Prochlorococcus marinus XMU1412: one gene and its partners. The protein of the gene in region 2 binds, or shares a complex with, the protein of the main gene of each other region. Links are inferred from orthologs where the notes say so. Each region holds a gene or a part of one and is shown on either strand. Other genes may lie near its edges.

The links. The genes of interacting proteins can lie anywhere in the genome.
Region 1: the proteins of HA152_RS00910 (region 2) and HA152_RS01535 are in contact, whole or in part, in a cryo-EM structure (PDB 6KHJ), measured with the Thermosynechococcus vestitus proteins. The link is inferred for Prochlorococcus marinus XMU1412 from one-to-one orthologs. Residues at the interface, in WP_011057128.1 of Thermosynechococcus vestitus: Pro17, His18, His19, Pro20, Ser21, Met22, Val25, Arg27, Met29, Thr31, Ile38, Asp39, Cys40, Glu41, Pro42, Val43, Ile44, Gly45, Tyr46, Leu47, His48, Arg49, Gly50, Met51, Lys53, Ile54, Asn57, Arg58, Pro65, Tyr66; in WP_011056552.1 of Thermosynechococcus vestitus: Leu46, Met47, Tyr48, Thr50, Ala51, Cys52, Phe54, Ile55, Glu56, Ala58, Ala59, Ile61, Gly62, Ser63, Arg64, Phe65, Asn76, Pro78, Thr89, Thr91, Lys93, Met94, Ala97, Leu101, Met123, Phe124, Ser126, Asp127, Ser128, Tyr129.
Region 3: the proteins of HA152_RS00910 (region 2) and HA152_RS01540 are in contact, whole or in part, in a cryo-EM structure (PDB 6ZJN), measured with the Thermus thermophilus proteins. The link is inferred for Prochlorococcus marinus XMU1412 from one-to-one orthologs. Residues at the interface, in WP_223903221.1 of Thermus thermophilus: Met26, Thr27, Asn29, Gly31, Pro32, His34; in WP_096411116.1 of Thermus thermophilus: Glu45, Ser46, Asn48, Pro50, Ala51, Gly52, Glu53.

Annotation. Positions count from the first base shown.
Region 1 is NZ_JAAORJ010000001.1:280,893-283,633, forward strand. It holds HA152_RS01535 (NADH dehydrogenase subunit K), read right to left. Parts: upstream 1,864-2,741; coding sequence 1,138-1,863; downstream 1-1,137. Other genes in the region: HA152_RS01525 (gluconeogenesis factor YvcK family protein), read left to right, coding at 1-611; HA152_RS01530 (NAD(P)H-quinone oxidoreductase subunit J), read right to left, coding at 608-1,138; HA152_RS01540 (NAD(P)H-quinone oxidoreductase subunit 3), read right to left, coding at 1,868-2,230; HA152_RS01545 (rubredoxin), read left to right, coding at 2,308-2,736. UniProt on the Escherichia coli protein: NDH-1 shuttles electrons from NADH, via FMN and iron-sulfur (Fe-S) centers, to quinones in the respiratory chain. The immediate electron acceptor for the enzyme in this species is ubiquinone.
Region 2 is NZ_JAAORJ010000001.1:163,778-168,260, forward strand. The notes cover bases 1-2,900. They hold HA152_RS00910 (NAD(P)H-quinone oxidoreductase subunit H), read left to right. Parts: upstream 1-806; coding sequence 807-1,994; downstream 1,995-2,900. Other genes in these bases: rsmH (16S rRNA (cytosine(1402)-N(4))-methyltransferase RsmH), read right to left, coding at 1-768; HA152_RS00915 (acyl-CoA thioesterase), read left to right, coding at 2,004-2,456; HA152_RS00920 (AMP-binding protein), read right to left, coding at 2,460-2,900. Outside these bases: more of HA152_RS00920, read right to left, coding at 2,901-3,662; HA152_RS00925 (o-succinylbenzoate synthase), read right to left, coding at 3,659-4,483.
Region 3 is NZ_JAAORJ010000001.1:281,442-284,123, reverse strand. It holds HA152_RS01540 (NAD(P)H-quinone oxidoreductase subunit 3), read left to right. Parts: upstream 1-1,001; coding sequence 1,002-1,364; downstream 1,365-2,682. Other genes in the region: HA152_RS01525 (gluconeogenesis factor YvcK family protein), read right to left, coding at 2,621-2,682; HA152_RS01530 (NAD(P)H-quinone oxidoreductase subunit J), read left to right, coding at 2,094-2,624; HA152_RS01535 (NADH dehydrogenase subunit K), read left to right, coding at 1,369-2,094; HA152_RS01545 (rubredoxin), read right to left, coding at 496-924; HA152_RS01550 (photosynthesis system II assembly factor Ycf48), read right to left, coding at 1-486. UniProt on the Escherichia coli protein: NDH-1 shuttles electrons from NADH, via FMN and iron-sulfur (Fe-S) centers, to quinones in the respiratory chain. The immediate electron acceptor for the enzyme in this species is believed to be ubiquinone.

The DNA.
Region 1 (2,741 bases), 120 kb from region 2 along the record:
CAACAAATATTGATGTTATGTTATGGGCTGAATTAGAAGATGGTGAAAAAATTTTTGGTGAAAGCAAGATCAGTAAATCTAAAAAATTAATTTCGAGGATTGGTTACCTTCCAGAAAATCCTTCAGCTCTTCCAAGTGCTCTTGAATCTATAAAAGAAGCTGATTTAATTGTTCTTGGCCCAGGTAGTCTATACACTTCTTTATTGCCTAATCTGTTAGTACCCGAGATAGTGGATGCCTTATTGCAAAGTAATGCTCCTAAAATTTATATAAGTAATTTGATGACTCAGCCTGGAGAAACAGATGGACTTGATGTCTCTCAACATATCAAAGCAATAGAAAAACAATTATCAAATTTTGGAGTTAAAACTAGAATTTTTAATTCAATCTTATCTCAGATTCAATTTGAAAAGTCTCCATTAGTAGACTATTACGAAAGTAGAGGGGCAGAGCCTGTCAAATGTAATAAAGAAAAATTATTATCTGAGGGTTATTATGTTTTGCAAGCACCATTATATTCAAAAAAAATAACTCCAACTCTTAGACATGATCCAAGGAGATTAGCAAGAGCAGTTATGTTTATTTACCGCAAATTAAAGAAAATAAACTAATAAGCATCTTGGAGTTCATAGAAATCTGGCTGAATATAATCTTTTCGTAGTGGCCATCCTCTCCAATCTTCAGGCATTAATAGTCTTTTGGGATTTGGATGATCAATAAAATTTATTCCATACATATCAAAAGTTTCTCTTTCTTGCCAATCACTTCCTTTGAAAATTTCATACAAACTAGGGATTGATAAATCAGAATCTCTTTTTAAGAAAACTTTTAATCTCACTTCCTTAATTTTTTCGATTTTTTGTAAATCATCAACAGTTATAAAATGGTAGAAACTAACAAGATTTCTGCCTGGTCCTTCATCATATCCTCCTTGACATTGAAGATAGTTGAAACCGTAATTTCTCAAGGCAGATACAGCTTCATATAATTTGTTAGGTTCCACAGAAATGTTTTCAATTCCTAGGTGATCATCAGATAAAGATTGATTTGGAATTCCATCTTTAGTCAAAGATTGGCTTATAAACCCTTCTTTTTCTATTGAAGTATCTGAAGATGTGGCTAAACCGTCTTTTTCCATTAATCTTCTGTAGAGTTAATAATTTCAGTGTTTTCAGGTAATTCGGTTATTTGTTCTTTTTTGGAAGAAGGTATGACGTTAGCTGAAGTTTTGTTTAGATATTCACCTGTATTTTCTGAGAAAACAAGATTCATTTCGTGATCAGATGTTATGTATCTGTGAGTTTGCTCTGTTTTTGTGCGCTCTAAAATTGATTCATTACCAACTTTTTTTCTTAATTTAATTACAGCATCAAAAATTGCTTCTGGTCTTGGTGGACATCCTGGGAGGTATAAATCAACTGGTATCAATTTATCAACACCTCTTACAGCAGTTGTAGAATCTGCACTGAACATTCCCCCTGTGATTGTGCAGGCACCCATAGCAATAACATACTTTGGTTCAGGCATCTGCTCATATAGTCTTACAAGGGCTGGGGCCATCTTCATTGTTACTGTCCCTGCAACTATTAGTAAATCTGCTTGCCTTGGCGAGCTTCTCGGCACTAATCCAAATCTATCAAAATCAAATCTAGATCCAATTAAGGCAGCAAATTCTATAAAACAACAAGCTGTTCCGTACAAGAGTGGCCATAGACTGCTTAGTCTAGCCCAATTATGAAGATCGTCTAAGCTTGTCAATATAATATTTTCGCTTAAGTCTGTAGTAACTTGAGGTGCACTAAGAGGATTGCAAGTCCCTTCTCGAATTTCTCTTATTGCTTTTGGGGATAATTGTGGATTCAATTTTTTAACTCCATTCTAAAGCACCCTTTCTCCATGCGTATGCCAGAGCGATAACGAGTATTGCGATGAAAATTAAAGCCTCAATAAAGGCTAATAATCCTAATCTATTAAAGGCAACAGCCCAAGGATAAAGGAATACCGTCTCCACATCAAATATAACGAAAACTAAGGCAAACATGTAATAACGAATATTAAATTGAATCCATGCTCCTCCTATAGGCTCCATTCCGGATTCATATGTAAGTTTTCTTTCTCCAGTTCTGCCTTTTGGGGCAACGATGAGATTAGTAACTAGAGCTAATACTGGAACAGCTGCGGCGATTAGAAGGAAACCTAAAAAGTATTCATAGCCAGTTAATAAAAACATCTTAAAAAATTAATTTTGAATAAAAGTCGCTTAATTAAGCAAAATCTTTTAAAGTTCTTAAAGAACAATAATAAACCGTGAGTGAAAACATTCAACCAACCTCTGAGGAAAACAAAATAGTTGAAGATTTTGAGAAAGAAAAACTTTCTGAAAATTCCTTAGAAGCAAATGTTGAACAACCTATACTTAATCTAGAACAAAATAGATTCGAATGTAGAAGTTGTGGATATATTTATGATCCGTCTGAAGGAAATAAAAAATTAAACATACCTAAAAATACTCCTTTTTCAGAGTTAGATGGGAATACTTTTGCTTGCCCTGTTTGTCGAGCCGGTAAAAATTTTTATAAGGATATTGGATCTAGAGCAAAACCTAGTGGATTTGAAGAGAATTTAGTTTATGGATTTGGATTTAATAGTTTACCTCCAGGACAAAAAAATATATTGATTTTTGGAGGGTTGGCGTTTGCTGCTGCTATGTTCCTTTCTTTGTACTCTTTGCATTAATATAG
Region 2 (4,483 bases):
TCTATCCTCGAGGGAATGAAAACTAATAATAGAAATAATTCCTCCCGGCAAAAGCCATTCAGGAACAACTTGCAAAAATTTTTCTAATACGTCAATTTCTTTATTAACGGCAATTCTTAGTGCTTGAAATGTTCTTGTTGCTGGGTGTATTTTTTTATATCTTTGTTTTGGTGGGAAGCAGCCCGCAATAGAATAAGCTAACTCTTTTGTCCCAGAATATTTCCCATTTTCCTTCAAATCTATTTTTATTTTCCTAGCAATTTTTCTTGATAATCTCTCATCTCCATATTTATAAATTAGGTTCGCTAGATCTTTTTCATTTAAATCCTCAATTAATTTCTCGGCATCAACCTCAAGAAAAGGATTCATGCGCATATCAAGTGGACCATCTTTTTGGAAGCTAAAACCTCTTTTAGGATCATCAATTTGATTACTATTTACTCCAAGATCTGCAATTACAAAAGAAACTTTTTCTTTTGGTACAAAATCCGCAAAATTTGAAGCCATTATATCAATCCTATTTTTAAATTCATCAAGTTTTTTTGATGCTGATTTTCTTGCGAATGGATCTTGATCGAGTCCAATTATATTTAAATCCGAATATTTTCTCAATAAATGATAAGAGTGCCCGCCTCCGCCTAAAGTTGCGTCTATTCCTTTAAGTTTGTTGTTATTTATTAAAGGGTAATGCTCTAATGAGGCCATAATCTCATCTGTCATAACTGATTTATGATTGAAAAAAGATGAATCAGATAGGTCAGTTTGCATAACTTTCGACTAAGATTTATTTAGAAGTTAAATTTCGAATGGCTCAGCTAGAGACTAGAACAGAACCAATGGTGGTCAATTTTGGCCCTCACCATCCCTCAATGCATGGGGTTTTAAGGTTAGTTGTAACTCTTGATGGTGAGAATGTCATTGATTGTGAGCCAGTAATTGGATATTTACATAGAGGAATGGAAAAGATAGCCGAAAATAGGACAAATGTAATGTATGTCCCTTATGTAAGCAGAATGGATTATGCAGCAGGAATGTTTTATGAAGCTATTGTAGTAAATGCTCCTGAAAGATTAGCTAATATTCCAGTTCCTAAAAGAGCTAGTTACATCAGAGTTCTAATGCTGGAACTCAATCGTATCGCTAATCATCTTTTATGGCTCGGTCCCTTTTTAGCAGACGTAGGAGCTCAAACTCCATTTTTCTATATTTTTAGAGAAAGAGAAATGATTTATGATCTCTGGGAAGCTGCTACTGGACAGAGGCTGATAAATAATAATTTCTTCAGGATAGGTGGTGTTGCATGTGATCTTCCATACGGATGGTTAGAAAAATGTATAGACTTTTGTGATTGGTTTGGACCTAAGATTGATGAATATGAAAAATTAATTACAAATAATCCAATTTTTAGAAAAAGAATTGAAGGTCTCGGAACAATTCAAAGAGACCAGGCAATTAATTGGTCTTTGTCTGGGCCAATGCTTAGAGCTTCTGGAGTTTCCTGGGATTTAAGGAAAGTTGATAGTTATGAATGCTATGACGATTTTGATTGGCAGATTGCTTCAGAAAAAGAAGGAGATTGTTATGCGAGATATCGAGTGAGAGTAGAAGAGATGAGACAATCTCTAAGCATCATTCGCCAAGCCTGTAAAATGATTCCAGGAGGTCCAACAGAAAATTTGGAAGCTCAAAGAATGGCGACTGAAGATAAGAAAAGTGAAATATTTGGTATGGACTATCAATATGTAGCTAAGAAGGTTGCTCCAACTTTTAAAATTCCTAACGGAGAATTATATACAAGATTAGAGTCCGGGAAAGGAGAAATAGGTGTATTCATTCAAGGAAATAATGAAGTTACCCCATGGAGATTTAAAATTAGAGCAGCTGATTTAAATAATCTGCAAATTTTGCCTCATATTCTTAAAGGTGCCAAAATCGCTGATATTATGGCAATTCTTGGCTCAATAGATGTCATTATGGGATCTGTTGATAGATAAGTACTTTAAATGAAACCTATTGATTGGTTAATATTGCAGAAGAAAGTAAGGTTTGGTGATTGTGATTCTGCAGGTGTAATTCATTTTCATAACTTATTAAAATGGTCGCATGAAGCTTGGGAAGAAAGTATTGAAGTCTATGGGATCCCTTGTAACGATATTTTTCCAGATTTTTCTATACGTAAAAGTCAAATTATTTTTCCAATAGTAAATTGTGAAGCAAACTTTCATGCTCCTATAAAAATTGGAGATTTATTAAAAGTAAAAATTGCCCCTCATAAAATTAATACTCATTTGTTCCAAGTAAATAGCTTTTTTATAAAAAATGGAAATAAAGTAGCCGAAGGGAAAATTATACACTGTTCTTTAGATGTTGATTCAAGAAATAAAATAGAAATTCCCGATCAGCTAGAAAGATGGATAGAGGCTTCTAATGTGAGTACAAATTTAAAAGAATGCTGATTATTATTTTTTAAATTTATAGTTTGTTTTTTCTGTAATGCTATTTTTGTTTTTAACAATCCACTTTTCAGGCTTTTCATGTTTAGGCCAACTTTGAGAAAAATTTTTTAATAAATTTAAAGAAATTTCAATATTTTTATCATTTGTAAGTTCTCTAAATTCAACTATTACTTTAATTTTATTTCCCCATAATTTGTTAGATACTTTCGCAATATTGAATTTATTAATTGGGATATTTTCTTTCATAATGAAATCATTTAATCTAGATTCAATTACTTCAGGGAAAACAACTTCTCCTCCTGAATTAAAGGCATTATCACTTCTTCCAACAAATTTTAAATAGTAAGAATTATTGATTTGCTTAATTTCACCTAAATCACTTGTTTGCCACCACCCATTTTTATTTTTGAAATTTTCAGTTTTTAAAGAATCTATTATTTCGATTCCAATTCTGGCTGATTTTATTTCGATTAATCCTTGTGCGTTAATTCTTATTTTTGTATCAGGTAGTATTTCTCCAACATTTTTAAAACCCATCAAGAATTCTTTTGGTTTTAAACTTGTAACCATTGCTGCTGTTTCAGTTGCGCCGTAACAAGGTGCTAATTTTATTTTTTCTTTTATACATTGTTCTGCAGTTTCGTCTGAAATTGAAGCTCCACCTACCCAAATTAGATCAAAAATTTTTAGCCAACTAATTCCATCTTTTTGAGCTAAAAGTCTTTGTAATTGGGTAGGTACTAATGATGTAATCAAGTGTTTTTTGTTGTTTTTAAATTTAATTGTGAAAAGTAAAAGTTCTCGAGTTTTTTTTATCAAATTCGGAGAAATATTAATACAATCACATCCCCAAGTTTGACTTCTAAAAATTGGCATTAATCCACTTATATGGTTCAGGGGTAAAGTATTTAAAATTAAGCAGTTTTGTAATTCAAATCCTTGCTCTATTAGCCATTGACCTGATGTAGTTGCAGATAATTTAAGATTATTTAAATGGTGAAAACATTGTCTCGGTTTTCCAGAACTCCCACTACTGTTTAAGATAATTGCTGGCCCATTTTCAGTAATTGAATCTAATACATCTTTGTCTTCATAAAATTTGTTTTTTACATAAATAATTTTATTATCTCTAATTTTTTCAATAATTTTTTCTACAGATTGAGTTTCGTTATTTTCAACTTCAATAGTATGAATTTTATTTTTCATAGTTGATCCCATATCGTTTTTGCTTCATTTAAAAATAGAAACGAATTAGGGAATTTATTCATTGCTAAACCAGGAACTTTTGGTGTTGGTCCTTGTAATTGTAGAGAAGATAAATGATGGAGCCATCTCTTTCCTATTCCAGTTTCAAATGAGGTACTTATAGATATTAAAGCTTTTTTATTTTCTAATTCTCTTAAAAGCTTAACTGGATTATTTTCTTGAGAAGGCCTTCTAATTTGCCAACCCTTCCACTCATCAATCAAAGTTGGAAATTTTAAAAGTGATTCGTCTAAAGCTATTGGAATTTTTTTGTTTAGTTCTGTCAGTCCATCAATATCATCAACACAGAGAGGTTGTTCTAACCAATCTATATTTTTATTATCTTTCAAAATATCAGCCCATCTATTAGCTATCTCTCTTCCCCAAGAACCATTAGCATCTATTCTTAACTTAATATTATTGCCTATTTTGCTTAAAATTTCTTCTAATTTTGCTTCTTCCTCATGGTTATTTTTTAGTGCTACTTTCCATTTTAAAGTTAATGATTTTCCAATATCACAATGTCTTTTTTTAATATCATTTAGATCTGAAACTACATTTTCATGATTTAACAATATGGCTGTTTTACCAATTTCATCAAAGTAGTAGTTTTCTTTAAAAATTATTTTTCCATTAATCTCAGCTAATGCAGAATTTATTGCAGATTGAATGCATGGGTGAAAAATATTTATTTGCTTAGATAAATTAAATTCCTCTATATACTCAGGGATCATATCTAGTTGTTTCGCACACTTTTTTAAGTCTTTTTTATGTAGCGGTGA
Region 3 (2,682 bases), 120 kb from region 2 along the record:
TTCACCGCTATTGGAAGTTTCATAAATAGCTGCTGAGGTTGTCGCCAATTGAGCAACTCCTTCATCAATAGTAGTAACTAAGAAAGGCTGGCCTGGTAACTTCCCAAGTGAAAGCCTAGTCCAATTTTTACCTTCATCGAAAGTATGCATTACGAGAGAGGGTTGCCCTATTAACCAACCTTCAGAACCCTTGAAATCAATATCGAGAAGGCGAAAGTTCTCTTCAGCAGAGATATCTAATGATCTTTTTTCCCATGTTTCACCACCATCAGTAGATTCCATAATCAATCTGTTTGAGCCTACTAAAAACCCATGATTATCATCTATAAAATCAACATCTAAAGCATTAGCCTGATCTTCAAACTGAATTGTTTTCCAAGGGCTGCTTTCATTCATCTTGACACCTGTAGATGAACAACTGCTTAAAACAAAACAGAGAACAACAGATAAAAGAAGATTAGGAATACTGGTAAAAAAATTTTTCATTTAACTATATTAATGCAAAGAGTACAAAGAAAGGAACATAGCAGCAGCAAACGCCAACCCTCCAAAAATCAATATATTTTTTTGTCCTGGAGGTAAACTATTAAATCCAAATCCATAAACTAAATTCTCTTCAAATCCACTAGGTTTTGCTCTAGATCCAATATCCTTATAAAAATTTTTACCGGCTCGACAAACAGGGCAAGCAAAAGTATTCCCATCTAACTCTGAAAAAGGAGTATTTTTAGGTATGTTTAATTTTTTATTTCCTTCAGACGGATCATAAATATATCCACAACTTCTACATTCGAATCTATTTTGTTCTAGATTAAGTATAGGTTGTTCAACATTTGCTTCTAAGGAATTTTCAGAAAGTTTTTCTTTCTCAAAATCTTCAACTATTTTGTTTTCCTCAGAGGTTGGTTGAATGTTTTCACTCACGGTTTATTATTGTTCTTTAAGAACTTTAAAAGATTTTGCTTAATTAAGCGACTTTTATTCAAAATTAATTTTTTAAGATGTTTTTATTAACTGGCTATGAATACTTTTTAGGTTTCCTTCTAATCGCCGCAGCTGTTCCAGTATTAGCTCTAGTTACTAATCTCATCGTTGCCCCAAAAGGCAGAACTGGAGAAAGAAAACTTACATATGAATCCGGAATGGAGCCTATAGGAGGAGCATGGATTCAATTTAATATTCGTTATTACATGTTTGCCTTAGTTTTCGTTATATTTGATGTGGAGACGGTATTCCTTTATCCTTGGGCTGTTGCCTTTAATAGATTAGGATTATTAGCCTTTATTGAGGCTTTAATTTTCATCGCAATACTCGTTATCGCTCTGGCATACGCATGGAGAAAGGGTGCTTTAGAATGGAGTTAAAAAATTGAATCCACAATTATCCCCAAAAGCAATAAGAGAAATTCGAGAAGGGACTTGCAATCCTCTTAGTGCACCTCAAGTTACTACAGACTTAAGCGAAAATATTATATTGACAAGCTTAGACGATCTTCATAATTGGGCTAGACTAAGCAGTCTATGGCCACTCTTGTACGGAACAGCTTGTTGTTTTATAGAATTTGCTGCCTTAATTGGATCTAGATTTGATTTTGATAGATTTGGATTAGTGCCGAGAAGCTCGCCAAGGCAAGCAGATTTACTAATAGTTGCAGGGACAGTAACAATGAAGATGGCCCCAGCCCTTGTAAGACTATATGAGCAGATGCCTGAACCAAAGTATGTTATTGCTATGGGTGCCTGCACAATCACAGGGGGAATGTTCAGTGCAGATTCTACAACTGCTGTAAGAGGTGTTGATAAATTGATACCAGTTGATTTATACCTCCCAGGATGTCCACCAAGACCAGAAGCAATTTTTGATGCTGTAATTAAATTAAGAAAAAAAGTTGGTAATGAATCAATTTTAGAGCGCACAAAAACAGAGCAAACTCACAGATACATAACATCTGATCACGAAATGAATCTTGTTTTCTCAGAAAATACAGGTGAATATCTAAACAAAACTTCAGCTAACGTCATACCTTCTTCCAAAAAAGAACAAATAACCGAATTACCTGAAAACACTGAAATTATTAACTCTACAGAAGATTAATGGAAAAAGACGGTTTAGCCACATCTTCAGATACTTCAATAGAAAAAGAAGGGTTTATAAGCCAATCTTTGACTAAAGATGGAATTCCAAATCAATCTTTATCTGATGATCACCTAGGAATTGAAAACATTTCTGTGGAACCTAACAAATTATATGAAGCTGTATCTGCCTTGAGAAATTACGGTTTCAACTATCTTCAATGTCAAGGAGGATATGATGAAGGACCAGGCAGAAATCTTGTTAGTTTCTACCATTTTATAACTGTTGATGATTTACAAAAAATCGAAAAAATTAAGGAAGTGAGATTAAAAGTTTTCTTAAAAAGAGATTCTGATTTATCAATCCCTAGTTTGTATGAAATTTTCAAAGGAAGTGATTGGCAAGAAAGAGAAACTTTTGATATGTATGGAATAAATTTTATTGATCATCCAAATCCCAAAAGACTATTAATGCCTGAAGATTGGAGAGGATGGCCACTACGAAAAGATTATATTCAGCCAGATTTCTATGAACTCCAAGATGCTTATTAGTTTATTTTCTTTAATTTGCGGTAAATAAACATAACTGCTCTTGCTAATCTCCTTGGAT